Regions from separate parts of the Paenibacillus sp. FSL M8-0228 genome, predicted to be linked through region 1. Evidence: riboswitches for the same ligand, from Rfam matches in the RefSeq annotation. Region 1 holds a riboswitch; each other region holds the start of a gene.
What was found. A riboswitch is a leader RNA that binds a small molecule or an ion and turns the genes downstream of it on or off. The one in region 1 is predicted to bind thiamine pyrophosphate.

Region 2: it holds a riboswitch for thiamine pyrophosphate, as region 1 does, so the genes downstream of both, MKY98_RS13995 (thiamine phosphate synthase) here and MKY98_RS02140 (ABC transporter substrate-binding protein) in region 1, are expected to answer to the same signal.
Region 3: it holds a riboswitch for thiamine pyrophosphate, as region 1 does, so the genes downstream of both, thiC (phosphomethylpyrimidine synthase ThiC) here and MKY98_RS02140 (ABC transporter substrate-binding protein) in region 1, are expected to answer to the same signal.

Annotation. Positions count from the first base shown of each region.
Region 1 is NZ_JBBOXA010000001.1:472,645-483,092, reverse strand. Features, by position in the region: gene MKY98_RS02155 (EAL domain-containing protein) at 284-1,345, opposite strand; gene MKY98_RS02150 (bifunctional 2',3'-cyclic-nucleotide 2'-phosphodiesterase/3'-nucleotidase) at 1,618-3,720, opposite strand; gene MKY98_RS02145 (pyridoxamine 5'-phosphate oxidase family protein) at 3,943-4,377, opposite strand; TPP riboswitch at 4,647-4,756, shown strand; gene MKY98_RS02140 (ABC transporter substrate-binding protein) at 4,951-5,994, shown strand; gene MKY98_RS02135 (MTH1187 family thiamine-binding protein) at 6,534-6,827, shown strand; gene MKY98_RS02130 (ABC transporter permease) at 6,824-7,600, shown strand; gene MKY98_RS02125 (ABC transporter ATP-binding protein) at 7,645-8,595, shown strand; gene MKY98_RS02120 (TatD family hydrolase) at 8,651-9,463, shown strand; gene nfsA (oxygen-insensitive NADPH nitroreductase) at 9,642-10,385, opposite strand.
Region 2 is NZ_JBBOXA010000001.1:3,172,295-3,182,742, reverse strand. Features, by position in the region: gene MKY98_RS14015 (hypothetical protein) at 1-396, shown strand; gene MKY98_RS14010 (hypothetical protein) at 398-952, shown strand; gene MKY98_RS14005 (hypothetical protein) at 939-1,928, shown strand; gene MKY98_RS14000 (ABC-F family ATP-binding cassette domain-containing protein) at 2,113-3,666, shown strand; TPP riboswitch at 3,761-3,869, shown strand; gene MKY98_RS13995 (thiamine phosphate synthase) at 4,134-4,727, shown strand; gene thiO (glycine oxidase ThiO) at 4,792-5,940, shown strand; gene thiS (sulfur carrier protein ThiS) at 5,937-6,140, shown strand; gene MKY98_RS13980 (thiazole synthase) at 6,143-6,910, shown strand; gene MKY98_RS13975 (ThiF family adenylyltransferase) at 6,907-7,968, shown strand; gene MKY98_RS13970 (response regulator transcription factor) at 8,111-8,803, shown strand; gene MKY98_RS13965 (C40 family peptidase) at 8,868-9,365, opposite strand; gene MKY98_RS13960 (thiamine diphosphokinase) at 9,645-10,286, opposite strand; gene MKY98_RS13955 (low molecular weight protein-tyrosine-phosphatase) at 10,435-10,448, shown strand, end outside.
Region 3 is NZ_JBBOXA010000001.1:872,019-882,466, forward strand. Features, by position in the region: gene folE (GTP cyclohydrolase I FolE) at 1-201, shown strand, start outside; gene MKY98_RS03975 (lipoate--protein ligase family protein) at 364-1,209, shown strand; gene MKY98_RS03980 (Fe-Mn family superoxide dismutase) at 1,414-2,793, opposite strand; gene MKY98_RS03985 (alpha/beta hydrolase) at 3,050-4,087, opposite strand; gene MKY98_RS03990 (IclR family transcriptional regulator) at 4,388-5,131, shown strand; TPP riboswitch at 5,287-5,399, shown strand; gene thiC (phosphomethylpyrimidine synthase ThiC) at 5,587-7,431, shown strand; gene MKY98_RS04000 (hypothetical protein) at 7,554-7,706, opposite strand; gene MKY98_RS04005 (YitT family protein) at 8,215-9,051, shown strand; gene MKY98_RS04010 (SdpI family protein) at 9,375-10,013, shown strand; gene MKY98_RS04015 (DUF1648 domain-containing protein) at 10,058-10,405, shown strand.

The sequences.
Region 1 (10,448 bases):
ATATAGTACACTGTATCCAATTCTCTTCAAAACGTCAATCTTTACTTTTTAAAAAAAACGGTCGTAAACTGCTTCCGGGCTTTTAACGTCCCTTACCAAGTAAAATTGGAGACTGGATGGCTTTGCTTGCCAGAGCTTGTTCAGGTGGGCAAGCATGACCAAAAAACGCGAGTTGCAGGGGTGAAATAACCTCTGCACTCGCGTTTTTTACATTAATGCTAATACGACAGCCTTATTTAAGCTCCAATTTTTATAAACTACATCTACTTAAATTTGTTCCTGACTATATTACGCTGCTAAGCATAAAATTGGAGGGCGGACCGGGCTCCGGCTTGCCAAACAAATAACCCTGAGCCAGTGACACACCTGCTTCACGACAAAATTCAAAATCCTCTATCTGCTCTACTCCTTCAGCCAACACTTGGCCTCCAAAACGAAAAGCCGATTCTACAATTCCTGTGATTTGCCGCTTCTGATTACTGTTACTATGACAGCCGTCAATTATGCTACGGTCAATTTTGACATAATCCGGCTGAAGGCAATTCATAAGCTCTGTCGTAGAATAGCCTGCCCCCACATCGTCCAGGGCAACTGAAACTCCTCGATTACGATACTGCTCAAAGATATGATGCAAAAAATTAAGGTCGTCTATCTCTTCCGTTTCTACGACCTCAAATACAAAATCCTTCGTACTCATGGATAACCGATTAATCGTCTCAAAGGTGTGATTCAAGCAATAAGCCGGATTATAAATGGTGGAAGGGAGAAAGTTAATAAAACGTTTAATCCCCGCCGGAAGGCATGTTGCACTTTTTTCAATAGCGGAAAAACGAGCCGAGCGATCCAGATGAGCATGCAAGCCAGCTTCACGGGCGATTTCAAACAGTCGGAAAGGCTGAAAAGGTCTCTCCGCATGTGACGGACGCAGCAAAAACTCAAACCCGATAATATCCAGCTTGTGGTCAACAATAGGCTGCATATGGCTGGAAAAACTTTGATCCTTAATAATACTCACGATATCCGGATGTTGCAGTCTGGCTTGCAATTGACTAAATAAAAGCCAGTCCTCATATCCTTCGACATGATGCAAGCCAGTCACCACAACTTGTATATGGTTCAAGTATTCCTGCGGCAGACGAGCCAGTTCGTTAACCAGCTGTTCCAACTCTGAACGGCTGTCATAGCGAAACTCTATGCCGCCCTCACGCTCATGTTGCTGCTTCATTTGTTCCGATAGCATACCCAAACCATCTAATGCTGGAGTAAGCGACACCCTGGAATACCTAATTCTAAGCAATCCTTGATCCTTTATAGGTAATATGATGCTGCAATTGCTGCATGTCATAATGGTCCTCCTCGGAACAATTTTCCGGTTTTTTCACCATTATATCACAAATAACTAGAACAAAAGTACTATATAATTACGTTTTTTTACAAAAAAGCAGCTTATTCTTAACGATAACTTAGGACTTAAGTACATATTCGACAAAAACAAAACCTTTTTACACTCATAATAATTCGGGGCCGTTTTTTTTGATATTAAAAAAAGCAGCAAATCTCTTGGTTAAAGAGACTTGCTGCTTCATTCTGATATTGAGTGAAAACTAAAATTCGAAGTTATTTGGACGCCTTTGGCTTTGTTGTTTTAGCTGGTTTAACAGCCGCCGGTTTGGTCGTTTTAACAGCTGGCTTTGCTGTTGCTTCCGCGGGAGCCACAGCTTCCTTTACAGGAGTCGTTGCTGCACTAGGCTTAGCGCCAGCTTTTAAGCTGTATTTGGCAAAACCGTCTGCCGCGCTGCTCAAGTATGAAATTTGTTGATTGCCTGCCAGCACGTCTTTGGCATCAGGAGAGGACTCGAAAGTAACCTTTGCCTGACCAAAAGGAGCAATAGACCAGTTGCCATCCGCCGATGGATTAATCGTTCCGTTCGTACGGATATAGTCAACAACGACTTGACGACTTTCATCCGGTGCTGCCATCACAATTCGTTTGCCATCTGGGTTGGCCAGTTTGGATGAGGAAGCACGATAGTTATTGGTGGCTACGATAAATTTCTGCGCAGGATCAATAGCCTTCCCATTGTATTGCAGATCCTTGATACGATGCGCTGAAGAATCAATAATAGTTCCCTTGGCATCATATCGTGCAGGCTGCGTTACATCAATCTGGTAATTCACACCGTCAATGACATCGAAATTGTAGGTTGGGAAATCTTTGTTGATCAGCGATTGCTCCTCAGTTTGCTTCGGATCAATACGGTTGAACTGACCCGCAGACCACTCCAGCCATTCCTGAATTTCAGCACCGGTCACTTCTACAGCATGAACCGTGTTCGGGTACACATACAGGTCGGACACGTTTTTAATCGCTACCGTACCTTCAGGAATATCAGTGTAATACTCGGCTCCGTTTCGACCGCCGGCCTTGAATGGAGCGCCTGCCGACAATACTGGAAGTTTTTCGTATTCAGTTCCTTTGAGATGGTTTTGAACATACCATTTCTGTGCATTCGTCACAATTTGAATGGAAGGGTCGTCCTGCACTAATGCAAAATAACTGGTAATTGGCGCCGTCGTTGTTCCTACAGGCTGGCGAATATAATCCAGCGTTCCTTGATGCTCTTCTTTGACCGCATCAATCAGTTTAAATTCAGGGATAAACTGCACAGTCTGATTAGTGGTGCTCACAACCGGACGCACTTGAGATTGAGAGTTAGTCACGTTCCACTCGCGATTTTTCTTTTCTAGGCTCAGGTCAATGATACCCAGATCCTTGCCCCATGAGGAAGCTTCCACGGCTGGTACCCCATTAATGGTTCCCTTATCCAGATCTACACCCTTCATATCTTTAAAATCAGGGCCAGGGAAAGATTTATGAGCATGCCCAAACAGAATAGCGTTAATTCCGTCCACCTGGCTCAAATACTTAACGGCATTCTCCATCAGTGGCGTTTGTGGCACATCCTCATAACCGGTATGCGCAAGCACGACAATAATGTCAGCACCTTCCGTCTTCATTTGAGGAATAAACTTTTTCGCCGTTTCCACAATATCCTTCGTAACGACTTTATCCTTCAAATTGGCTTCATCCCACTGCATAATTTGAGGTGTGACCAGACCGATCACACCCACTCTGAGTGTATGCTCTTCGCCCTTCTCGTCCGTTACTGTTTTATCAAGAATCTGATAAGGGGTAAAATAATTCTTAGTAGCTTGGCCCCCTTTATCAACATAAACGTTCGCATTTACATAAGGAAAATCAGCTCCCTTGAGCGATTTGTCCAGAAAGTCGAGACCGTAGTTGAATTCATGGTTGCCCACTGTAGCTGCATCATAGCCCATCAGGTTCATCATCTTGTAGACCGGATGGACACCGCCTTCTTTCTCAAAGGTTTTGTTGCGGGCCATATAATCGCCTAATGGGTTGCCCTGCAGCAAATCACCATTATCGAACAGCATACTGTTTCTTGTTTCACTACGTGCCTTCTGGATCAAGCTAGCTGTACTAACCAAGCCATACTCGTTGGTTTCTTTGTCCGAATAGTAATCGTAGTTCATCAGGGACGCATGGATATCCGTTGTTTCCATGATCCGCAAATTCACCGTAGCGCTATCACGAGAATCACTAGCTGCCCAGGATGGAGCGGCTGAAAACACCAGCATGCTACAAGCTACAACTGCTGCTGTAAACCCTTTAAACCAATTTTTACGTAATAACAAAATATACCCCTCCTCATTAAGGTGTATGCCTCATATACATACTTTTGCACATATATGTAAGCCTTGAACTCACCATTTCTATTTTAATCCAACGCCAGACAAAAGAGTAGTCATTTACTTAAAATTATTTATGAAAAAATAATTAATTTTCTCAAACATAAAAAAACCAGCAAACCTCCTGAAAAAATTGGAGATTTACTGGCTTATCCATTTATATTCGTATTATTTCTTCCACACCTGGCGCTCCGTTTGCTGACCCACATACTCAATGCGAGTCGGATTCACGTCCAGAATGACATAATCGGGATCGTCCGGTCCGGAAAACCACTCCTTCAAGGAGTCGTTCCACACTTGTTTGCGTAGCCCCTCATCAGCTGTAATTTGGACGGTAGCCTCCACTTCAACAACTTCCTTCGTACCGCCAACCTCATAACCCAGCAGCAGATAAGCATTCGGATTGTCCTTTAGCTCATCCACTTTATGCGTTTTGCGATCTGTCGCCAGATGAATGTTCATTCCATCGTTAAAAAGGGCCATATAGCGTACTTTCGGTTTGCCACCCTCTACCGTACCTAACGTACAAAATTTGTTGTTATCCAAAGCCTTCACAATGGCTTGTTCCAGTTGGTTGCGATCCAATGTTTCCGTTTTACCCACAGTACAACAACTCCTTTTCACGAATTAGAATTCTCTACGCCATGCCATTGGGCACCAGCCCATCTGAACCTACCTGCGCAGCTGTTCTGAAAATAACATGACCGGATCGAATCGGATTGATTCATACTCATTTTCAGATCAAAGCTCACAGTAAAAGTGTACCCTGTCGTTCGGCAAATGAACCGTTATCTCTCCCTTCATGCTGGACAGACCTGCATTCAAAGCATATAATCGTCGTAGTAAACCCGAATAAATGAACCCATTAAACCATACAATGCCAGGGGTGCTGGAATCGGCCGGCTGAGAGTGTGTCCCAAGACACTGACCCTTACAACCTGATCTGGGTAATGCCAGCGTAGGAATGCTTAAGCAAGATGTGCCTTTTTTACATAGGACCATCCCTTACTTTGGTATATACAAGCGCAAGCGTCCCGGAAACTCGGGGCGCTTTTTTTGTTGAGGATTAAGTTGTTGGAAAGATCGCGTCCGGCAGATGTTATTTTTATGAAAATGGGAAACTTAAGCTGTCTGATTGGATGGATAACGGGTAATCAAAAGGAGAGAACACTAACGATGAAGCGCATGAAAATATTAAGCCTGGGACTGATCAGTCTGTGGCTCTTGGCCCTGACCCTGACCGCTTGCGGTGGAAGTCCCCCTACATCCCAAGAAGCGGCTTCCGCTACCGACACTCAAACGTCTACTCCGGCAAAGGGGCTCAAAGATGTTAAAATCGTGCTCGACTGGACACCCAATACGAATCATACGGGACTCTATGTCGCCAAGGACAAAGGATTTTACGAAAAAGCAGGTTTGAATGTCCAAATTGTTCAACCTGGTTCAGGCGGAGCCGATCAAATGGTTGCTTCTAATGCTGCACCTTTTGGTATCAGCTACCAAGAAGGCGTCACACAGGCCCGCACGCAAGGTGTGCCGCTTGTATCCATCGCTGCGGTGATTCAGCATAATACCTCAGGCTTCGCAGCCCCGGTAGATCGCGGAATTAAGAGCCCGAAAGATTTTGAAGGTAAAAAATACGGCGGTTGGGGCTCTCCCGTAGAAGAAGCGGTCATGAAATCCATCATGGATTCAGACAAAGGCGATGTGAGCAAAGTGAAGATCGTCAACATGGGCAATGCAGACTATTTTACAGCCGTGAAGCGGGATATCGACTTTGCCTGGATTTTCTACGCATGGACCGGAATCGAGGCCCAACTTCGAGATGAGCCATTGGATATGCTGTATGTAAAAGATTATTCCAAAAGCCTCGACTACTATACGCCTGTAATTGTGAGCAACGAACAGACGATAAAAAATGATCCCGAGCTGGTCAAAGCGTTCATGGACGCTACCGCCCAAGGCTATGAATACACTATCGCCCATCCGGAAGAAGCCGCGGACATCTTAAGCAAAGCTGTACCGGAGCTGGATAAAAAACTGGTACTTGCCAGCCAAAAATGGCTAAGCCCACGTTATCAGGATGATGCCGCGCAATGGGGCGTGCAAAAAGCGGAGGTATGGCAAAACTATTCGGACTGGATGTACGAACGCAAGCTGCTCAGCAAGCCTTTGGAAGTCGATAAGGCCTTCACAAACGACTTCTTGCCCAAGCGCTGACCATTTGTTAAACCACTAAATAAGACTGAACTAGAGAAGTGAACGAAGCCCTACTACGCAGTCGGATGGTGCTTCCCATCGCCACCGCCCCGGATTTCTTAATAAAAACTTATGATTAGTGTAGAAATCCGGGGAGGTTATGCTTCCGAAGCGAGCTTTCCTACGGAAAGCTTTTAAAGCGAACGCTAACGCTTGTACAGCACCATTCCGCCCACTTCGTTCTCGTTCAACTTGGTTTATTCTTTAGTTTCATATTATCTAAGCGCTAAGTAGGTGCGCTTGTGTGTTAAAAATGCCGCACAAACCAGCTTTAAAAATAGGGTGCTTTTAAGGCGGGCAGCAGCGGAGCGGTTCATTTGAATCTGGAGAAGCGGAGCGTTCGCCTTTGCAGGGGAATTCTTACCTTTGAAAACTTAAATAATCCAAGAATCCCCCTGCAACAGCGATCGTAAGACCAAATGAAACGCGGAGCGGTCTCAAACGCCTTAAACCACCCTATTTTCTCTAAAACACTCCAAATGAAGGACAGGTGAATTTGCATGGCTAATACACTGCTCAGTATTCAAGTAATCCCTAAAACTCCTAATAACGAGGACTCTTACCCGTATGTAGATAAGGCGATTGAGGTCATTCAGCGCTCCGGTGTCAAACATCAGGTGAACCCATTGGATACGACCATGGAGGGCGAGCTCGACGAGTTGCTGAAAGTGGTTAAAGAAATGCATGAGGCTTTGACGGAAGCGGGCAGTCCCAGCGTCATTTCACAGATCAAAATCGCACATAACCCACAAGGCATCAGCATGAACAAGCTGACCGAGAAATATCGCCCATGAATCCGAAAGGCAAGAACGCATCCTGGTGGAAAAGCGTATGGCCGCCCCTTGTGGCGGTCCTCTTCTTTTTAGCAGCCTGGCAGGGGGCGGTTTCCTATTTACATATTGAATCCTGGCTACTGCCAGCTCCATCCCTCATCGTACAGGAGGGCATGGCCCAGACGGCGCTGCTTGGTGCCCATACATGGGCTACAATTCGCCTGACACTTGTGGGATTCGCTATAGGGACAGCAACGGGACTGTTGATCGCCATCGTTCTTCATACCATTCCTTTTCTCAAATCCGCCCTGTATCCGCTGCTTATCCTGAGCCAAAACATTCCGATCATCGCCCTGGGGCCGCTGCTCATGGTGTGGTTTGGTTTTGGCATGCTGCCCAAGCTGATGGTCATTACCTTAGTATGCTTTTTTCCCGTGGCTGTAGCGACCATGGACGGGCTGACACGGACGGACCGTATGATGATGAACTATATGCAGATGTCGGGTGCAGGTCGCATGGCTATTTTTATGAAGCTGGAGTTGCCACACTCGTTGCCGCAAGTATTCTCCGGCATCAAGATTGCTGCCACCTACAGTGTGATGGGCGCAATTATTGCCGAATGGATTGGTGCGAGCGAAGGAATCGGATATTATATGCTGCTGCAAAAATCGGCCTATCGCACGGACCTCATTTTTGCCGCCATCGGCATCATTGTCGCGCTCAGTTTACTGATGTTTGTCATCATAGTACTACTGGAAAAATGGCTGGTTCGCTGGAAACCGGATCAGGAATAGCTTCCTCCTTGAATTAAATACAGCAAAGAAAGGACGTGGCACATATGAGTCTGCATCCGACTGACTTATCATCACACAACGTTGCTAATGAACAACGAGCCGGGGACCAGCAGAGTCCTTCGACTGCCCCTTCTGCTCTGGAATTGGACGGGATCAGCCTCGCCTTCCGCGAAAAGCGAAGCTTACTGCCCGTGCTGCAGGATGTATCCCTCACAGTCAAGCCGGGAGAATTCGTTTCTCTCATCGGTCCGTCAGGCAGCGGAAAAAGTACGCTGTTTCACATCATCGGCGGGCTACTCAAACCACAGCAGGGACGTATCCGTATGCACGGACGAGACATGACTGGTGAACGTGGGCATATCAGCTATATGCCACAGCAGCCCGCCCTTTTCCCGTGGCGCACCACGCTGGATAATGTACTGCTTGGGCAGGAAAATGCTCCACGTAAAAATACAGCAGTCCCCCCTCAGTACGCCAGTGAACGCGAACGTCGCAAAGAAGCCCTGCAATGGCTCGAGCAGGTTGGACTAGGCAAATTCGCCAAGGCGTATCCACATACGCTGTCTGGTGGAATGCAACAGCGTGCAGCCTTTCTTCGCGCACTGCTCAGCCCGCAGGAATTAATGCTGCTGGATGAGCCGTTCAGCGCACTCGACGCGCTGACACGTGCAGATATGCAGCAATGGTTACTGCGGATGTGGGAGAAGAACCGCCGCTCTGTGCTGTTCATTACCCACAGCATTGAAGAAGCGCTGCTGCTCTCCGACCGCATTTATGTGCTGTCAGCGCGACCTGCTTCGGTGGTGCATGTCGTAGATGTCCCTTTTCCCCGCCCGCGTAGGGAAGAAATCACCCTCGATCCTCTCTTTATTGAATGGAAGCGAACCATGACCGGCTGGATGCGTGAGGAAAAGTACAAACTGGACGGCGACATGGACAATGCTCAGAGCGTTCACAAGAATATCCCGGAAGATGGATTGAATCGGCATGAGTGACGTAAAAGTTCGATGTGCATCGAAATGGAACAGCCAAACAAAGCTAGGCTTGGATTTGACCACAACAAGACCCGCTCCATTAATCGACGCGCACATTCATGTAGACAGCTACCCGCCCGAGCAACAGAAGCTATTGCTCGCTTCACTTGCTGATAGCAGCGTCCAAGCTGTGATAGCCGTGTCGATGCATCTGGACTCCGGCCGAGCCAATCTACGGTTAGCCGAGCGTTACCCTGGGCTAGTACGGCCAGCCTTTGGCTTTCATCCCGAACAGGCCCTTCCACCGCAAACTGAGCTTGACCTCTTGTTCGACTGGATGGACGAACATGTACAGCAGATGGTCGCCGTGGGTGAAGTCGGCTTACCCTATTACAATCGGCTAGAAGCCTCGCAGAGCGGAGCTCCTTTTGACCTCGCTCCCTACATAGTGCTACTGGAGCGTTTCATCCAGTTTGCAAGCAAGCATAGCAAGCCCATTGTCCTGCACGCCGTTTATGAAGACGCAGACATCGCCTGTGACCTTCTGGAACGTCACGGCGTCATGCAGGCGCATTTTCACTGGTTTAAAGGCTCTGCCGCCACGACCGAACGTATCGCCCGGAACGGCTATTATGTCTCCTTCACACCGGATCTCCTGTACGAAGAAGAGATCCGCAGTTTGGCAAGACAGTATCCGTCTGATCAGATCATGGCAGAGACAGACGGTCCCTGGCCGTTCGAGGGTCCTTTTACCGGACAACAGACACATCCCCGGATGACTGCCGACGTCATTCGCGCGTACAGCAAGCTGACCCAGCAAGATGAATCTGCCGTCCATCAATTATTTTATGAAAATACGAGACGCTTTTACTCACTATCTGATGGATAAAGATATACCAGCTGTTTACTGACTGGAAGGTTTACAACCACAACATGCAACCAAAGCAAAGAACCTCCTTATTTACGCGGAACTTCATCATACGTAAATAAGGAGGTTCTTGTATTTTCAAACGTATATAGCTCAAATGTACTTGTATTTTGCAGAGTTTTTTGTCGCTACTCAAATTTTATTGCTTCAGGAAACCCTTCTGTTCCAAAAATGGCTTCAACTGCAAGCGTGCTGGCTCGGTCAATCTTCCGGCCATTTGCTCAGACCATGGCGTAGAGCGTTGACCGCCCGTACGTTCCTTCAAATATTCCGCTGATGTGTGATCGTATACCTCTACAGCTTTCATCGTCTGATTTTTGTCGTAGCCGTTCATATGCAAAACACCGGACAGCGGAAGGCGTGGACGCAAGCCCGTTTCCTGATCCGGTACACCAATACACATACCGAATACTGGATACACCAGCTCTGGCAACCCTAACAACTCAGACACCTCTGCTATGTTAGTACGAATGCCGCCAATGTAGACGATGCCCAAGCCCAGTGATTCAGCGGCTACCGCTGCATTTTGTGCAGCTAACGCGGCATCAATGGTCGCAACCGTATAATTTTCAACGGACCCCTCATAGGAAGGCTGACCTGGCTGATGGTGGAGCGTGACCTGTTTCAAGCGATACAGGTCTGCGCACCATACCAAAAACGCAGGGCATTGCTCAACGTAAGCCTGCCCTCCTGCCAACTCCGCCAGTTTTGTTTTCAAAGAAGGCTCGGTAACGGCGATAACGGTATATGCCTGCACATTGCTGGACGAGGAAGCCATTTGGCCAGCTGCCACAATAGCTGCGAGCTGCTCGTCGGTAATGGGGTCTGACTTGAATTTTCGCACAGACCGGTGATTCATCAACAAGGAAATCGTATCATTCATGACTGCTTCACTCCTAATCCATAATATAAGCTCTTTATCTACTTCAAGCTGTGAGTATACGAA
Region 2 (10,448 bases), 2.7 Mb from region 1:
ATGTCTGATCACGCTTCAAGTATGCTGCGGCTTGGTGTGTCAGTTATTCTGTTCATAACCGCATGTGTAACGGCAGCAGACTTGTCCAGCCAGCTGGATGGTGCACTGGAATTAAGATCACAGCAAGAGGAGCATTCTGAAGGGCGAATAGCCCGTACTGCTGGGGTGGGGTTGCCGGAGCGGATTAAAGGAACTCAGGTCATACAGGCAATTCGCATGAACTTACAGGAGGGGATTTCGATTCAAGTCGACGGGACAGAGTATGATGTATTTTCTGAACCGTTTGAGCCTGATGTATCGACCCTGGATGCTTCCTCATTATATTCCATGTACCCCCAGCGTAATGGGAATGGGGACATAACATCTGTACGTTTTGAGAAATTGGGGGAAGACTGAAGTGGTTCAAACAATATCGAAGCTGTTGGGGGCGCTGCTCGCTGTATTGCTTTTGTACATCGTACCCGCAGCTCAAGCTGCTGAACGGCAGGATGATATATCCGGGTTAAATACATATCATGCAACTGTACGTTTTGTTGATATGGTAAGAACCAAGGGTTACATTACACCGACGATGTATAACGATTTTATGCGTGATCTGGAATTGACAGGCAATACGTACGAAGTTGACTTGGAGCATATGCACAAAAAGTATGTACCGGACTATGCAGATGCCGCGAAGCCAGACAGTTTTCTGGGCAATTATGAAGCTGTATATGATGGGTACTATAATTCGCAAATTTTTCCTGTACTGTTTCCTGACAATCAGCAGCCAAAATCAGATCAGACGCGTCGATATACCTTGATGGCCGGGGATTATTTTACGGTCCGGGTACATATTACGAATCGGACTCCTGCGGACTTGTACAAATCATGGCTTCTTGGTGGGGCAGATAGCGGCAAGCCAGCAGTTACAGCTTCTTACGGGGGCATGGTTCTGAATGAGGATTACTGATTTTGCGGTCATATTTATACTTTTGTTTTTGCCCTTTGGTGTAGTTAGTGACTTACGGGTGCAGAATCAGCGTGAAGTGCAGCAGCTAGAAATGAAATATACGTCGGCTCTCCGTACCGCAGTTCAGGATGCAGGGGTTGTGCTCTCACAGAATGAACGTCAGGAACGCGAGGCCGGATACGGATCGGATAAGTTTTTTCGGGTAGATAAAGAAGCAGCGCTGATCACGTTCCTGCACACCCTTTTTCTTAATGTAGGCATTGATGGGGATATAGTAGCACAACGTGCATTATTGGATTACATACCGGCTATTGTAATTCTGGATTATGACGGTTATTATGCGTTCACCTCAGAAGCCTATACAGACGAGCATGGACAAGCTGCTATTGGCCACAAATGGAGCGAAAAAAAGCCATATGCCTATGTTGATTTAGTAGGCAACAGTGTGGGGTTCACCTTGGATAATTATGTGCACGCATACGATGCTCGGAATCACAGGTGGATAGAGGGCTTTCAAAAGGAACTTCAGGATCAGACCGCTATATCTTTGCTGAATAATTCAGAAACTTTTGAGCAAATACGTCGTTCCACCATTGTTCGCAGCGTTCAAGAGGACTTGGCGCGAATTATTAATGTCCATAACGAAAAAGCAGCGCGTAACGGCATAACTTATTCGTTCACGCTACCGATCATTCCGCAAGAGGAGTGGTACAACACGGTAGATGATGTGGGGCTGATCGCGTTTATCCAAGGCATTCCGGTTGGAGACAGGTATTACAATAACTATGGATTTGGTGGTGGGAGAGTCGTTAGAAAGCAAGACATTATCGGTGGCATAGAACCAGATACTGGAATAAAGTATTTTTATAGAGATTCATGTCCAGCTCCCTTTAAAGCGAGTGAACGTTTCACGGATGAAAAATCTGCAGCAGCTGCGGGTTACTTTGAGTACAAATGTTATAATGGCTTAAAATAATCACCCTCATGGGTGGTTTTTCTTTTTTTAGGCAGATCCATACCAAAAAACCTTAAAATTCACTGTTTTCAATATTCCGATATGGTTGCAGAATGTGCTACAATAAAGCTTTGAGAGAAACGAAATGCATATGAAATAAGAACAGTCGGCAATGCCGATGACAATAAGGAGCCAAAAACAGCTTATGAGTTTATTGACTGTAGAAAATGTATCCCACAACTTTGGGGACCGCGCATTATTTAAAAATGTTTCCTTTCGATTGCTTGCGGGGGAACGTGTAGGTTTGGTAGGAGCTAACGGTGTTGGTAAATCGACACTCATGAACATTCTCACTGGAAAATTGCTTAAGGATGAGGGTAAAGTGGAATGGACTCCACGTGTGCGTTACGGCTATCTGGATCAGCATACCAAGCTGACACCGGGCAAAACGGTACGTGATGTATTGAAGGATGCTTTTCTTCCTTTGTTGGAATTGGAAAAGGAAATGATGCAGATTACTGACAAAATGGGGGATGCTTCTCCTGATGAGTTGGAAGTGTTGCTGGAACAGATGGGTGAAATTCAGGAGCAACTGGATATGGGGGATTTTTACCTCATTGATGTGAAGGTTGAAGAAATGGCGAATGGACTAGGTCTGTCGGCCATAGGACTGGATCGGGATGTATCCGCACTTAGTGGCGGGCAACGGACAAAGGTTCTTCTTGCTAAGTTGCTGTTGGAAAAGCCGAATGTCCTGCTGTTGGATGAGCCTACCAACTATTTGGATGTAGAGCATATTGAATGGCTTACGCGCTATTTGAAGGACTATCCCTATGCCTTTATTCTTATTTCACATGATACTGAATTTATGAACCAGGTCGTTAATGTTATTTACCATCTTGAATTTGCCAAGATGACCCGTTATTCAGCTAATTATGAAAAGTTTCTCGAAATGGCGGATCTGAACAAAGCCCAGCATATTGATGCTTATGAGAAGCAACAGGATTTTATTAAGAAACAGGAAGATTTTATTCAGCGTAATAAAGCGCGTGCCTCTACGTCAGGCCGAGCAAAGAGCCGTGAAAAGCAGCTTGATCGGATCGAACGTATTGATAAGCCTGAAGAAGCCGCAAAACCAACCTTTCAATTCAAAGAGGCACGTGCAAGCGGAAAGACGGTATTTGAGGGTATTGATTTTGAGATTGGTTATACACATGCCCTTTTGCCTAAAATGTCCATGACGATTGAACGTGGCGAAAAGATTGCAATTGTCGGCTACAATGGTGTCGGTAAATCGACATTGCTCAAAACCATATTGGGAAAAATTCCGCCAATCAGTGGAAAAACTTATCAAGGTGATTTTTTGCAGCCCGCTTATTTTGAGCAGGAAGTAAAGGCCGAGAAAATTACACCGATTGACGATGTGTGGAATGAATTTCCGCATTTGAACCAGCATGAAGTACGAGCGCATTTGGCGCGTTGCGGTTTGAAAAATGAGCATATCACGCGTCCGCTATCTGCGCTCAGTGGTGGAGAACAGGCTAAAGTCCGTCTTTGCAAACTGTTAATGCGTGAAAGCAACTGGGTACTGTTCGATGAGCCTACCAACCACTTGGATGTTAAAGCAAAGGATGAGCTGAAACGTGCCTTGAAGGAATACAAAGGGACCGTATTGCTTGTATCTCACGAACCGGACTTTTACGAGGATTGGGTAACCAAAACGTGGAATGTGGAAGAGTGGTCAAGTAAAGTTAACTAAAATCAGCTAAATCCAGTTCCAGCAAATTTCACACGAAGTGGGGTTTGCAGAATTAGAAAAATATGCTAAGCTATCTTTAGCTTATACAATAAAATAGTCACACTAGGGGAGCCGCCCATGCGGCTGAGACGGAATAAATGGATTTCGGACCCTTTGCACCTGATCTGGGTTATGCCAGCGTAGGGAAGTGAGCGCCGTACAAACAAGGCAACACCATCTTTATTTTTGTTTGTGCGTGGGACGATACACGTATACGGATTCATGGTCCGTTCGATTATTGGACGTTCGTTAAACCACTTCCTTGGGGAAGTGGTTTTTTTGCGTTTCGTTCATTTTAAGTAGTTCGAGCTTCCGTAGACGATTCACATATAATCCCCTTTCATTCCTGCTGGTAGACGTGGCTGGCTAAGCTTAGATCCTTTAGTCCAATGTGAGGTGAAGACAAAATCGAATTACACGCAATTTCGATGGAAAAGGGCACTTTTGCACAAGCCGCCCAAGTGGCTGCTGTGATTTGTCCGTATGTTCATTATGTACACGCACGTTTAAAACAGAATGGTGCCTCTGCATTGCTTTCTTTGACTCGCAGCCTGGTGGAGCAGGAAGTTCCTTTGCAACAAATTGTAGTAAATGATCGTGTGGATGTAGCTTTACTTACTTTGGTCGGAGCCGTTCAATTACCAGCTAATGGATTACCTGTTGTGGATGTGAAAAGCCTACTTCCAAAGGGTACACGCTGTGGAGTGTCTGTACATTCCTTGGAGGAGATGCAAATTGCTGAGCGGGCAGGAGCGGACTATGTACTTTATGGTCACGTATATGAGACCCATTGTAAGCCCGGTATTGTACCGCGGGGTTTAGCTCAGCTTGAACATATTTGCAGGTTGTCGAACATTCCGGTGATTGCGCTAGGCGGCATACAACCGCATCATATCCCGGAGCTTTATAGGGCCGGAGCAAGCGGAATTGCGGTGATGTCTGGTATATGGGAGGCTGAGTCGCCCGTTGCAGCTGCAATGGAGTATAGGCGAATGGCAGACCTTGTAGTTCACAGCCTGTAGCGAGAAAACGAGAGTAGAGGCAAGCTGAAAGCAGAAGGGTTTATGGAGAGGAGATACGGAACAAATGCTAAAGATACACACAGAGGAAAGAGCGATTGGACACGCTGAATGCTTGGTCATAGGTGGAGGTGTCATCGGCAGTTCCATTGCTTATCATGTGGCCAAGGAGGGAAGAAGTACGATTATGCTGGAACGATTGATCCCGGGTGAGGGAGCCTCAGGAGCAGCGGTTGGAATGCTGGCAGCGGAAAGTGAAGAGTTCACCGACTCTGAGCTATCACGATTTGCTCGCATAAGTCGAGATGCATTCCCTGAGCTTGTCTGTGATCTAGAGCGTTTGTCAGGTATTTCGGTGGAATTCCGTACTGAAGGGTTTGTGACCCCTTTCCGTACGGAGACTGAAGGCCAAAAACGCTGGAAAGCTGCTAAAACGCGAAAGGGTGATTGTCCTATCTGGTGGGATGCGAAAGAATTGGCCCGACGAATTCCAGGTTTGGATGAACAAGCGATCGGGGCAATATATCGTTCAAAGGAGACACAAGTGGCTCCTGTCCAGCTTTGCCGTGCTTATGCAGGTGCTGCTGCGGTGCTGGGAGCAACGGTATGGTCTGGTACACAGGCAGAGCAACTGGTCATACAGGATGATCGAATTTGCGGTGTCCGCACAGATAGTGGTTTTTTTTCCTGCGATCAGGTCATTATTGCCGGAGGCTTGGATAGCATGAAATTGCTAGCGCAGGTTGGGTTTGAATATCCACTTTATCCGGTCAAGGGCGAAGCGGTAGCGGTCTCCTTGAAGGATCACCCGTTAGAATATACCATTTATGCTGATGATATTTACCTCGTGCCTAAACAGAATAACGAGCTTTGGATTGGGGCAACGAGCCTTCCACATCAATATGACGAAGAGGTGACCGTAGGAGGCTTGGAGGGGTTGTTGGCACGTGCCTCTGCCTGGCTGCCGCGCGTCCGTGAAGCTTCTTTTATACGCGCTTGGGCGGGCTTACGTCCGCAGGCTGTATCAGGTCATCCTTTTATAGGCATTGTTCCTGGGGTCGAGGGCGTATATGCTGCAGTCGGGCATTATCGCAACGGTGTCCTGCTGAGTGATGCTACCGGGCGTGCGATGGCAGCTATGCTTAATGGGGCTTGTGCAGCAGAACTTGGGATAAGTAGTTTTTCTTCTGAGCTCCTCAAGGAGAAAAGCTTATGAAGCTGACGATTAACGGCCAGAGCCTGACCTTTTCTAATCGAATCACTCATGTGAATCAATTGCTACATGAGCTTGATGTAAAGGTGAAAACCGTAGTGGTGGAGCTGAATCGGCATATATTGACCCGTGAAGATCATGATGAAGCGGTACTGAAAGATGGAGATTGCCTAGAGATTGTACATTTTGTGGGAGGCGGTTGATTATGTTAACCATTGGAAAAGCATCTTTTACCTCGAGGTTATTGTTGGGAACAGGAAAATTCTCTGATCTGGATATCCAATCCCAAGCCGTAGAGGCTGCTGAGACGGAAATATTGACGTTTGCTGTACGGAGATTGAACTTGGAGGAACGGGATAAGCAGCATTTTCTCGATATGCTGGATTTGAGCCGGTATACACTTCTTCCCAACACAGCAGGGGCTACAACAGCAGAGGAGGCGATTCGTATTGCCCAATTGGCAAAAGCCTCCGGCCTGTGCGATATGATTAAGGTGGAGGTCATTGGGGATAGCAAGACACTGCTGCCGGACCCATTTGAAACGTTGAAAGCTAGCGAAAAGCTGTTAGAAGAAGGCTTTATCGTGCTGCCCTACATATCGGACGATGTGATTCTAGCAAAGAGGCTACAAGAGCTTGGAGTACATGCCGTTATGCCTGGAGCTTCACCGATTGGTACAGGACATGGTTTGCTTAATCCGTTTTCATTAGGTCTAATTATTGAACAGGCGGAGGTTCCGGTTATTGTCGATGCGGGTATTCGCTCACCCGGTGACGTGGCAATGGCGATGCAGTTAGGGGCAGATGCTGTTTTGTTGAATACAGCCGTATCAGGAGCGAAGGACCCGGTAAAAATGGCCGAGGCCATGAAACTGGCTGTTCGTGCTGGAAGATATGGTTTTGAGGCGGGGATGATTCCTGTAAAACGTTACGCTTCAGCAAGCAGTCCGATAGAAGGTATGGTTCAGGCATGAAGGTAACTGACAAATCCGGTGCAGGAGGAACACATTCAAGTGACCGTTATTCCAGACAGGAAAGATTCGCGCCCTTTGGACCGACAGGACAACGTCGGCTTGCTTCTTCCCACGTACTAATCATAGGTGCCGGAGCGTTAGGTACAGGTATTGCGGAAACGCTCGTTCGCGGGGGTGTAGGTACAGTGAGCCTCGTAGACCGGGATTATGTGGAATGGAGCAATTTGCAGCGCCAGCAGCTTTTTCAGGAAAGTGATGCTGCGCAAAGATATCCCAAAGTAGTAGCTGCTCAGCGAAGATTAAAGGATATTAATTCGGAAACGGTTATACATGCACATGTACTGGATGTTGGGGTGGAAGAGCTGGAAGAGTTGATCCAAGGGGTAGATCTCTTGATGGATGCAACCGATAATTTCGATACCCGACTTCTTATGAACGACATGGCACTCAAGCATCGGATACCTTGGATTTATGGGGGATGTGTAGGCAGCTATGGTGTAACCTACACCATTTTACCGGGTCAAACGCCTTGTCTTCACTGTCTGCTGGGAACTGTACCGTTTGGTGGGGAAACCTGTGATACCGCCGGGATTATTCCGCAGGCTGTACAGATGGTCACGGCTAACCAAACTACGGAAGCCTTCAAACTTCTTGGCGGATATCCGGAAGATTTGAGAGGAAAGTTACTTTCGTTTGATTTGTGGAAAAATGAGTATGTAGCGATAGCGGTAGATAGCGTTAAAAAGGAGAACTGTCCTTCTTGCGGCAGCCAACCGACGTATCCCTATTTGTCGGCCTCTCATCGGCAGAAAACAGATGTTTTGTGCGGTAGGGATACCGTTCAAATTAGACCAGCAAACCCGATCCATCTGAATCTTGCAGAAACGGCAGATAGATTTGCTTCTTTGGGAGAAGGAAAAGTAGAGCGAAATCCGTTTTTGGTTTCCTTTAGTACAAGCGAGCATCGCTTGGTTGTTTTTGCAGATGGCAGAGCGCTGATCCATGGGACAAAGGACGTGGCAAAAGCAAGAAGTCTGTATCATCGCTATTTGGGTTAAACGATAAAAGCAGAAAGCCATTCTTTGGAGAATGATTTTCTGCTTTTTTGTTACAATAATATTAATATGCTTTAATGGCTTATAACACAAACTTGTTCGTATCCAATATGTAATGCTATGTCCAAACCAGGTGGGTGAAAAGGTGAGCCCGTTAATTTTGCTTGTGGATGTAAATGAAGCGTCTCCCGTAATTGTTCGTCCATTGGAGCAGGAAGGTTATCAGGTGGTTCATGTTAGCAATACGACGGATGCAAGCTCTTATGTAGCCCATAATCCTGTGGATTTGCTGCTGCTCAATATAAAAGATGAACAGACAGTTTCGCAAGGTTTACTTCGCATATTGCAGCAATACCATCCTCATGTCCCGCTATTAGCAATGACTTCATCGGATGAGGAGGACCATATTGTTTCCTGTTTTGAACAAGGAGCACATGATGTGATCGTTCTGCCCTTTTATCCTAGAGTTTTTCAGGCTAGAGTGGCTAATTTATTGCGGATTTTTGGTATTGAACGTGATGTGAAAAGGGCAATCGAGGCGGGTGATTTACATATAGACAATGCAAGCAGATTGGTGAGCAGAGGGGGACAAAAGCTGGAATTAACTCCGAAGGAATTTGATCTTTTACTTCATCTGGCGATACATCTTAACCAAGTTTGTAGCAGGCAGCAAATTCTGAAGGATGTTTGGAAACATGATTATATCGTTGATACGAACGTTGTAGATGTCTATATCAGACATTTGAGGGTTAAAGTAGATAAGGGATATAAGTTTAAAATGATCCGTACGGAACGAGGTATTGGTTATTCACTCAGAACACCAACCGTATCAGAATAGTATTAGGTATAAAAAAAGCCGGAACTTTTCGTCCCGGCTCGCATATTTCAAAATGAGTTTCATACTACAGCACGCGGCGTGCTTTAATGTATGTTCTTTTCCAGTTGCCAGAGTTCAAATCGGAGATGGTCACGCCAGGTCCGCCGTAAGTGTGTAAAATTTTACCCCCGCCCATATAGACTGCTACGTGGGTAATGTTGCGTCCTGTAGCACGACTACCGCTTGAAAAGAAAACTAAGTCGCCTTTTTTCAAATTGGACTTGGATACGGCATGTCCAACTTTAGACTGTTGAACAGAAGTACGCGGCAAATTTACTCCGTATTTCTTGAATATGTGCTTCATGAAAGAAGAACAGTCAAAATTACGTGTAGTGCTTGTGGAAGCTCCAAACTTATAAGGAGTTCCCATATATTTTTCACCGTAGTTAATTACTTTTTGGCCTACCGAAGTCGTAGTGGCGGCTTGTGCCGTATTTGTTCCCTCAATTGCAAAAGTGCCAAAGCCGATCGTGGCTGCGACCCCTGCTATAATTACCTTTTTTATGATTTTCTGCATATTCATGTTGTAAGTACCTCCAAAAATTGATTTGTGCAATATTTTGCTGAGTTGCTAACTAACTGACAGCGTTGAGTATAACAGTTTTGAAGCCGCCTAATAGTTGGAAAAGAACGCTCAAATGCTTGAGGGACAAGACTTACACAGCGATTATTAAAAAACGATTAAAAATTACAATTTGTAAAAAATATATCGATTCATTGATCTCTATAAACGGAAAAACCCTTGTTCATCAAGGGTTTTGAGTGAAAAACAATTTATATAATGGTTACAATAATGTCATAATTAATCCTTGCTTTGAATAACGAGTAGCAGACCGCTTTTGATGGAAATCGTACCTTTTGAAGCCGTTAGCTTATTACTGACAGCACGTGATTGTCCCATTTTGAGGGTGGCATTATGTAACGGATACATAAATCCTTCTAGTTGTATGCCAGTTACTTCGGCGGTCATAGGAAGCAGGGAGGTATATGTATAGCCCATAGGTTGGATTTCAAGCGTTGATCCGGTGAGCTCAATATAATTATGTGCGTCCATAATAGCGCAGCTAATATGATGCTGCATTGCACGTACCAATATTTGAACATTAGCCAATGTGTGGTCCATCCGGGTGCCAGTCACACCAAGCATCAGTACTTGATCTGCCTGTTCGTCCATAGCGATTTCTAAAGCAAGCTCAGTATCTGTTAAGTCTTTAAGTACTGGATCGCACGCAATCATACGTTGGCTTGCTGATTCTACCTTTTCTTTTTCCTCTGGTGTGATTGAATCAAAATCTCCTACAGAGATATGTGGTGTAATACCGTGCTCGATCAGGAAAAGAGCACCTTTATCTGCACCTATAATAAAATCATCGGGCTGTATTTGATGTAAATCTTCTTCATTAAGACGACCACCTGAAAATACAATCGCTCGTTTTTTTGTCATAATCAACATCCTTTCTTTCTGATACGATCCTATATATACCATCGTTTTTAAGTATACCGCGTTAAATATGGCTTGCACAATTTTGGAGGACATGGCTACAATGAAACAGAAAAAAGGAAGTGTAACGTGTAATAGGAAGGAGAACGAAATGATTAACGTTTT
Region 3 (10,448 bases), 400 kb from region 1:
ATTACTTCACAGATCGCTGATATTTTAAATGAAGCGGTCTCCGCTCACGGGGTTATGGTAGTCGTAGAAGGCGAGCACCTGTGCATGTGTGCAAGAGGTGTCAAAAAGCCTGGTAGCAAAACAGTAACGTCTGCGGTACGCGGTACGTTTCGTGATGATGCAGCGCAGCGCGCAGAGTTTCTGTCGCTGCTTAAGGATTGATCGAACATCGCAAGACGTTTATGTGATGAACAAAAAAGGGTGGTTTACGCATAGGCGTAGCCACCTTTTTTTGTTAACATCAGATATAAACGACGGGATAGCCGCCTTAAAATTACGATTAGCCTATGGATAACAGTTATTTTTATAGATAGGGGATAACGTATGGAGAATGTACATAGATCAACAGAAAAAACAACAGCTTTGCCTGAGTTGCAGTGGTTTGAAGCACCACTTGCGGACACTCAGGAGGACGTTTTGTCTCCGCTGGCTTGGGAGGAGCTGGCCTGTCGGCAAGTAGGGAAAGGAGCTGCACCCATTTTGCATCTTTGGCGGCATCCGTCAGCGCTTGTGATCGGTCACCGGGACCGCAGGCTCTCTTACGCCCCACAAGCGATGGAGCGAGTGCGCAACGCGGGAACTTCGGTATGCGTACGCCCCTCAGGTGGAGCAGCCGTCATGCTGGACAGGGGGGTGCTGAACCTGTCCTTGATCCTGCCGAATCCACAGCGGGCCATCAGCCTGCATGAAGATTTTCGGCTCATGGCAGCGCTAATTGCCGATGCGCTGGTTCCGTGGTCTGGCGAGGCGCAGACCGGAGAAATCCCCGGGTCCTTCTGTCCCGGGGATTACGATGTCAGCGTCCGGGGCCGCAAGTTTTGCGGCATTGCACAGCGACGTCAAGCCAAGGCGTATATCATCACAGCCTTCGTGATGATTGAGGGCAGCGGTGCAGAGCGTGCACAGGCGGTACAGCAATTCTATACAGAGGCAGCCGGAGATACTTCGACAGGCGTGCAGCAGCAGGATTACCCCCGGGTGAATCCAGCAACGATGGGTAGCCTGGCAGAGCTGGCTGGAGTGCCGTCTGTTGAGGCGTACACGGCATCTTTGCGCCGTGTCGTCGAGAGCCAGACAGCCATTTCACCTGCCGATAGCTGGCTGGTACAACCGGAAGGATGGACCGAACAAATGGCAGCGCTCAGAGAGCTATACGATTTGCAGGTGTAGTTTGTCTTTAGCTTAGAAGCCTATTAGTGCGTGTTCAAAAAGTCGGCTTTTCAGGACCGAGAAAGTTGGATGAAGCTAGGGACTGAGTAGCGGAGCGTAGACAGATCTACGTGAGCAACGGAAGGCCCGGCTGAATTCAAGATTCGACGTCGAATCCGCTTCTTGAATAGCTTCGTTATGGAAAGACGACTTTTTGAACAACCTCTAGAAGGGTTGCCATCTCAGCTTGGAGGCTTGATCGTAGCGTGCTTCCACTTCAGGCCAGTTAACGACATGCCACCAATCCTCAATGTATTTGTTGCGCTCGTTTTGATGCTTTAAGTAATATGCGTGTTCCCACACATCTATCGCCAGCAGCGGAATGGACTCCCATTGAGTCAGATTCTGGTGCTTTTCGGCCTGCAAAATTTCAAGCCGTCCCGCGCGCGGACTCCATACCAGGATCGCCCAGCCGCCACCCTCGACCTTTTCGGCTGCCGAACTGAATTGTTTTTTGAATGCATCGTAGCTGCCAAAATCTTTTTTAATCTGTTCAGCCAGCGGTCCGCTTGGGTTTCCACCGCCTTGAGGACTCATGATCGTCCAAAAAAGAGTATGCAGATAATGGCCTGCGCCGTTGAATGCCAGTTCGCGTTCCCAATGTTTTACGAGATCAAAATTACCTGTTTTTCGGGCTTCTTCCAGCTTCTTTTCCGCTTTATTCAGGTCATTCACATAGCTCAAATGATGCTTGTCATGGTGAATGCGCATCGTTTTTTCATCAATATACGGTTCAAGCGCATTATAGGGGTAAGGGAGCGGTGGGAGTCGATGTCCTCCAATAGGAACCGACCGGCCGATTGAGGTTTTTTCCGTTGCCGAAGGTTGAGCCTGGCTGGATTTGACGCCTTTAGTCGTCCATGTGCCTTCTCCCCTTATGCCTGCCTGACGTTCTCGAAACGCTTCCTCTGGGTAATTCTCACCCTCTGTCGCTACATGATACAACCCAGCAGCCCTTGCGATGGAGCCAGGTTCTTGAAAGGGGGTTGTCGAGATCAGGAAATATTGGCTTTCATGTGCCGCGTGTAATACAACTCCAGCGGATTTTGGCTGCTGACGCAATGCATGACTGTGCTCGCTCAGCAGACCGAGCTGCCGTACATACTCCTGTGACTGGCGGTTTGCGGTTTGTAGCAAATCGTCCAATCGACGATTTAATTCTTGTGAGTCAGGCTGAGCGTTTAATGCTGACTCTGACGATGGCATCTTTACAGATGATGATGCGTCTAATCCCCTTGACTGTTTTGGAGGTTCAGTGAATTCGTGTGTATGTGCTTGTGGGGCAGCCGACAGCTGTTTCCATTCCTGATGCCACGCCTGATCTGCCGGATCAAGTGCGCTCCGTTGCTCTTCAAGCAACTCTATGGCGGTGCGTTCCGTCTGTTCGAATACAGTCCGCCAATCATCCAGCAGCCGTACATAAGTAGGCTCCAGTCCCTCGGTAGCGGATTTAATCACTTCCACATGCCAACTTTCCTGCTGCTTCCAATGCCGAATTTCCTCCAGCACACGTAAGGGCAGGAAAGACCCATAAGTACTCAGCATCGTTTTATACCTCCCGTATCCCACTATGGCTATCCGGCGGATCTGGCAGATCTGCCCTGGATGCATACGTACCCAGTATATTCGCTGTCCTATCGGGAATATGTCTATGAACTCGCTTAATTTGGTCACATCTGTTACGTAGAACAAGAATACCATGGTAAACGAAAAAGAAGCCCAGCTACGGCACGGGTTAGTGTCCGTAGGCAGGCTTCTTCAAGGTGAAGAATTAAATACAGTTTTTTTGAAAAATAATTCTTTACTTTGTAGTCGTTTGTTTGTGGGCATCAGCGATCGTTTTCTTGTCCTCCAGCTCCTGTACACTGCTTAGAAACGTCGATACCCGCCGTAGATATTCACGGGGATGCTCTCTGAAAATAAGCTCATGTATTCCGTTTTTGACAATCCATACACTGGAAAGTGGGTTGGTTTGATTGGCAGCGAGCTTTTCCGCAATAGGATAAGGAGCCTTTTCATCCTGTGTACCATGCACAAACATGATCGGGAACGGATAGTTTTCCTTTTTAACCTCCTGATATGGAATCTGATGCAAGCTGGTGCCGTTCAAGACTGGAAACAGCAACTCCAGAATTTCCAAAGACGGATGTCTTGGCAGGTTAATTTGATTGTGAATGTTATGGTACAGCGTATCCGGCTCCAACAGGAAAGTGCTGTCCAAAATCATTGCGTCCACATCCTTGGTTTGCAAGCCCGCCTGAAGAGCGGTTCCTGCCCCCATGGAGAAGCCCCATACGATAATCTCCGACGAGCCGCGTTGCTTCGCAAGCTGGATCGCTCCGAGAAGCTGCTGGGATTCCGCTTTGCCTCCGGTTGCGACTGATTTGCTGTTTTGTGACGCGAATCCATAATCGAACATGACCACATTAAAGTTCAAACTGTGGGCATAATGCGCCAGATCATACATGGGAATCCAGCTTTCTTCGCGGTTAGCTCCATAACCATGGCTGAAAATAATCGTTTTCCGCGATTGATCCGCCGGGATATACCAGCCTTGTACCATGCGGCTACCATCCTTGGCAGGGAAGCTGACTTCCTCATAAGGCATGTTTTTGGCCTGCATCGGATTAGAGTACAGCGGCGCGACGGTAGGATTCGTAAGTACCCATGCGATGTAAGCATGCAAGGCAATAAAACAAAACAACAGAAAAAAAACGACCGACAGCAGCAGAGCAATCACAACGTGCTTGAACCGCAGCAGACGGGGATTAAAGAGTGGGGTGGACGGCTCCTGAACAGCGGTCTGTAGCTGAGAGTTGCGCTGGGATGTAGAAATCATGTAAGAGCCTCCTTATATAAAATTGATCTTCGTTTCAATAGAATTTAGGTATAATTCCACTTGAAAATGATAGTGTATATCCGTATAGATACCTATTATCGTATGATGGGGGTTATCCAAAGTCAACGCCTGAACCGGAAAAGTAAAAATGATGCAAAGAATTGTCGATGTTTGTTCTCGTTCTGTAATATGGTTGTCACAAAAACATCGGTTTACAGTAGCCGCGACTATTCTATATAATTTATGTAACCATGTTTCATAGTGTGAAACGAATATGGATACAAGAGGAGCGGTTCACGAATGGAAGACCGTAAATTAACCGTTCGCGCTGTAGAGCGTGCACTTGATATATTGCTGTGTTTTACCGCAGATTCGGATCTTGGCCTAACGGAGATTGCCTCCAAAATTGGTCTACATAAAAGCACGGTTCATCGGCTGCTGACTACGTTGGAGGATCGGGGCTTTGTCGTTCGGAATGCCGAAACGGAAAAATATCGACTTGGCTTCCGCATTTGGGAGCTATCCACACATTTGTCCCAAAGTGACGAGCCGGCGGTGTTGTTACAGCCTGCAATGGAAGGACTGCGTGACCGTCTGGGCGAAACGGTCAGCTTGTACTTACGGGACGGCAGCATGCGTATTCGCATACAAGCCGTGCAGAGCAATCAGGCGATCCGCAGGGTTGCGCCTGTGGGTGCGCGTATGCCGCTGGCTGTAGGAGCCTCCAGTAAGGTGCTGGCTGCCTTTATGCCGCCGCAGGAGCTGGAAGCCCTGCTAAGCGGGAATGAATGGCCGCCCTCGGTAGACGCGGAGGTCTATAAAGCCCAGCTGCAGGACATTCGCGAGAAGGGCTATGCGACCAGCTATGAAGAACGGGAGCCAGGGGCCGCTGCTGTGGCAGCACCAATTGTGAACCGGAAGGGACAGGTCACTGCGGCTTTATCTGTATCCGGTCCGGTCAGTCGGCTTGCACCCGAGACGCTACATGACTTTGCTCCGATTTTGATCGAAGCGGCGAAGGAAATGGGGCTTATGCTTCCGTAACAAGAATGAATGCAGTTGAAGCAAGCAAAGTGATTTGGTGAGGAGCGTCTTCTTGCTAAATGGAACCTAGAAGGGTTGCCAAAGCCATAAATTTGAAGTAGTCTGATAAGGATGGCGGGATGTCTGTTATGTCCGCCTCATGTGAATAGAAGTATCGCAGTTACTGGGGGAGCCTGTAATGCCGGGCTGAGATGGAATCGTGTAAGATTCCGGACCCTTTGCACCTGATCTGGATCATACCAGCGTAGGGAAGTAATCGGCCATTGAAATGTATACGCAGCTGCTGTCTACGGTGACGCATTGGAATAGGATTATTCCACATGTGCACGGTCTGGATAGCTGCCTCGTTAGATTAGCCGGTTCCCTCGGGAACCGGCTTTTTTGCATAGATCAGCGCCACCCTGGGAATGGTTCCGGATCGGTGTGTCATTTCATCGAAACAGGAGGAATGGACAATGAAGCCGACAGAAGTAGAAGGAACAAAAGGAACAGAATTTAAATCAGCAGAAGTAAGGTTGGCAGGAACAAGGGAAGTTGGGGTAGAGAAGACAAACGGGGAGCAAGCCAGTGGGGTAACGCCCTTTCCAGGGAGCCGTAAGGTATATATTCAAGGCTCGCGGCCGGACATTGCCGTCCCAGAGCGGGAAATTGCTCTTCATCCTACACATACGCCGCAGGGCACGGAGCATCATGAGCCATTGCGTGTGTACGATACGAGCGGTCCCATGACTGACGAAGCCTATCAGGTCGATATCCGTCAGGGCCTGCCTCCATTACGGCGAGCTTGGGCACTGGAACGGGGCGATGTGGAGGCTTACGAGGGACGCGCCGTCAAACCGGAGGATAATGGACTGAAACCTGGCTCCAAACGGGAGACAGTTGAATTTCCCGGCGTGACCAACCGTCCGCTTCGTGCTTCGCAAGGTCGTACAGTGACGCAAATGCATTATGCACGGCAAGGGATCATTACGCCCGAAATGGAATTTGCGGCGATCCGCGAAGGGGTGGAGCCTGAGTTTGTACGGCAGGAATTGGCGGCTGGACGAGCCATTTTGCCTTCGAATATCAATCACCCGGAAAGTGAGCCGATGGTCATTGGGCGTCATTTTCACGTGAAGATCAATGCGAACATTGGTAATTCTGCGGTTACCTCCTCGATTGAGGAGGAAGTGGAGAAAATGACCTGGGCTGTGCGTTGGGGCTCGGATACAGTTATGGACCTATCCACAGGCCGTAATATCCATACCACACGTGAATGGATCATTCGGAATTCTCCTGTACCGATTGGAACTGTGCCGCTGTATCAGGCACTTGAAAAGGTGAACGGCGAAGCAGAAGCGCTGACGTGGGAGTTGTATCGCGATACGCTGATCGAGCAGGCGGAGCAGGGAGTGGACTATTTTACAATTCATGCGGGTGTATTGCTGCGGTATATACCGATGACGGCGAATAGAATGACGGGAATTGTGTCCCGTGGCGGGTCGATCATGGCAGCCTGGTGCCTTGCGCACCATCAGGAGAATTTTTTGTATACACATTTTGAAGAAATCTGCGAAATTATGAAAGCCTATGATGTGGCCTTTTCTCTCGGGGATGGTCTACGTCCAGGTAGTATCTATGATGCGAATGATGAAGCACAGTTTGCAGAGCTGGAAACGTTGGGCGAGCTAACGCAAATCGCATGGAAGCATGATGTTCAGGTCATGATTGAGGGGCCGGGACATGTCCCTATGCATAAAATCAAAGAGAATGTGGATTTGCAAATGGAGATTTGTAAGGAAGCTCCTTTCTATACCTTGGGACCGCTCACGACGGATATTGCCCCCGGATATGATCATATTACCTCAGCCATCGGGGCGGCGATGATCGGTTGGTTCGGGACGTCCATGCTGTGCTATGTTACGCCTAAGGAGCATTTGGGTCTTCCGAATAAGGATGATGTCCGTGAGGGTGTCATTACCTACAAAATTGCGGCACATGCTGCCGATCTGGCGAAGGGCCATCCACGGGCGCAGCAGCGGGATGATGCTTTGTCCAAGGCACGCTTTGAGTTCCGCTGGCGGGATCAGTTCAATCTGTCGCTTGATCCCGAGCGGGCCTTGTCCTACCATGATGAAACGCTACCAGCAGAGGGAGCCAAGGAAGCACATTTTTGCTCGATGTGCGGCCCCAAATTTTGTAGTATGCGCATCACGCAGGACATTCGCGCCTATGCAGCGGATAAGGGGCTGAACACCGAAGAAGCAGTGGCCGCTGGGATGCGTGAGAAGGCAGAGCAGTATCGGGATGGCGGTCAGTAAAACGAATGTGTGAGTTTAGGAACGCATGAATCAAAAAAAGCCGTGGTTCTCTACAGTCGATGTAGGAAACTACGGCTTTTTGGCTTATGTAAAGCGAGTCATGCAACCGGATAAACGGCGCCTTATTTTTTACCCATTTTTTCATTCAAAATGTCCTGAAAGCTGAGCTTCTTCTCCGAGCTATCTTCTTTCTTCTGCATACTCACCGCGTTGGCACGTTGGTATTGGTGGTGAAAGGGCATCAGGGTGTGGACGGTTAAGTTCATTGTATTCATGTAGATCATTCCTCCAATTCCATATTGTCAAATTCAGATTGAGTTGCTTTGGACGTCTGTATAGGACTATTTGTATGTACTTGATGTCGCAATGCTATGTAGGTTGCTTGGTTATGTTTCAATCATTATACCCACATTTATTCAAAGTAAAACGCTTTTGACATAAAACAGGAAGATGGTCATGTGTGTTCAAAATGCCGATTAGGAGGATGGTCGTTTTAGGGGAAAATGTGCCTAGGTCTAAAACAAGGGCTTGAGGCCCGTTTTCTTAGTTTAGTAGTCGGGATTGTGTTTTTTTGTCGAATAACCTTGTAAAAGGAGGGTTTTGCGGACTCCTCAAGTCAGGATTGAGGCAGTCTGGTGGCGAATTAAAGTGTCAAAGTTGTATTGACTTTATGTTTGGTAGTAGATACCATGAACTGGTTGTCAGCGTATTTTGACAACAAGAGTCAGCCAATCGATCTGGCGATTCATCCTTTGAAATGTTAGAGAGAGGATTAGAGCATATATGAAAAAATGTATTGCAGACATCGCATTTATTATTCTGGGTGCGTTTTTTTTCGCGCTAGCTGTTAATCTGTTTGTGATCCCGAATGAGTTTGGCGAGGGGGGCGTTACAGGGGTCACAATCATCCTGTACTACCTGTTTCAGTGGTCTCCCTCGATCGTTAATCTGGTGATTAATGGCTTGCTGCTGATTGTCGGATATAAATTTTTAGACAAGAGAACGACCTTGTACACTATCATTGCGGTCGCTTTTAACTCGCTGTTTTTACATTTAACAGTCAACTGGCGGATTGATTCGCATGAGCCGACGATTAATGCCGTATTTGCCGGAGTTTTGGTGGGGGTTGGCATAGGCCTAATCGTACGGGTAGGCGGCACTACGGCGGGTACGGTCATTTTAGCACGGATTGCCAACAAGTATCTGGATTGGAATATCAGTTATGGCCTGCTGTTTTTTGATTTGATTGTCGCATTCTCTTCCTATTTTATTATTGGCCCGGAGAAATTGATGCTAACTATCGTTATTTTGTACGTTGGTACGAAGGTGATGGACTTTATGATCGAAGGACTGAACCCCAAAAAAGCGGTCATGATTATTTCGGAGCACCAAGATAAAATTGCCGAGATGGTCATTACGAAAATGGATCGTGGAGTTACTGTCCTGTCAGGCCACGGTTATTACACTAAAAATCCAAAAGAAGTGCTGTATATCGTCATTAGTAAACAAGAGGTATCGGCGCTTAAAAAGATAGTGAAAGCCATCGACACAGCAGCGTTTATCACCATTCATGACGTGCGGGACGTGTTCGGAGAAGGTTTTCTGGATATTTCGAAGTAACTGGTGGTGTGAAGGTAAGGTTATAGGAGAATAGGGTAGGAAGTCGGTCCTGAGGGATCGGCTTTTTTGCTTTGAGATGTTTATTTTAATAATCGAAATAGGTAGATAGATAATAACTTCTTTTCGAAACAGAAGAAAAGCTATTTTTTGTAAAAAAATATTGTGAATGTGACTTTGATCTCTTATTTTTTTGAAAAATATGCATTATGATCTGACAATAATATATATTTTATTAAAATATATTCATTTTTTATAATGAAGTATTATAAATACACTTACTTCTAAAATCAACTGAGAAACAGTTCCAAGTGAGGTTGTTTTGAGTGGAGAATAACTATGATTTAAAAAAAGAATTTAAAAAGCCGTGGATTCAGATTTCTATTTTATTTATTATATTGCATTTTATAAATTCATTTATTATATTGCCTTCAATGAACCCGCTAAAGCTCCCTTTAGCTTTTTTTATTGTGTCATCAGGAGCGATGATTATCTCTTTTCTTATTGTTGTCTTGTATCCAAAATTCTCGAAACATAGAGAACAATTTTCTGAAAATAATTTGGTTCCATATCGTAAAATATGTTCCAGTGTGTTTGTTGTTCTAAATTTTATTTTTCTTTTTTTAATGTTACTGTATTCAAATGCTATTTACTTCAGTCCCTTAAATATAGTTTTATTGGTTTCAGCGATATCGCACTTAACAGTAGGTATCACATTCACTAAATTAACACCTAACCGTTTAATTGGTTTGAAGTTCCCATGGCTGCTTTCGAATGAAAAGGCATGGAAGAAGACGCATCGTATCTCTGCTTATATTTGGATAGCCTTTGGCTTAATCGGGATCGCTATAGGATTAGGACAAGAAGTTAATGTGTGTATGGTGCTCGCTTCTTGTTTACCGACGATGATTAGTTTTGTTACTTCTCTCTTTCTAAGCCATAGGTATAAAAATATAGACTGCTGATATCTGTATAATGCGGATCGATTTGGCATATTAGGGGGATTTCCATGAGAAGTAAATTAAATTTTTCTAATGTATTGTCTTTTCTTATTTCTGTTTTGCCTTTCATTATCTACCTTTTCATGTATCCGAGAATGCCTAGGAATGTAGCAATCCACTACAATTTCAATGATGTGGCTGACCGTTTTGTTGACAAATCCTCCCCTGAGGTATGGTTGTTGTGTGGAATTAGCCTCATATCTTTTATAATTATGCTTATGCTCCAACCCTATTTCAGTCGTCAGTTCAAGAGCGAAGAAGGCTCTGCAATCATGGAAAGCCTGCCTGGTCTCTTCACACTTCTTATAACCCTCGTATTTGCAATCTTGGGTATATGTTTTCTTTTAAAGGCTTGAAGCATGTAAAAAATCCCCTCTCAATGTGCAGTTTCCACTGCAT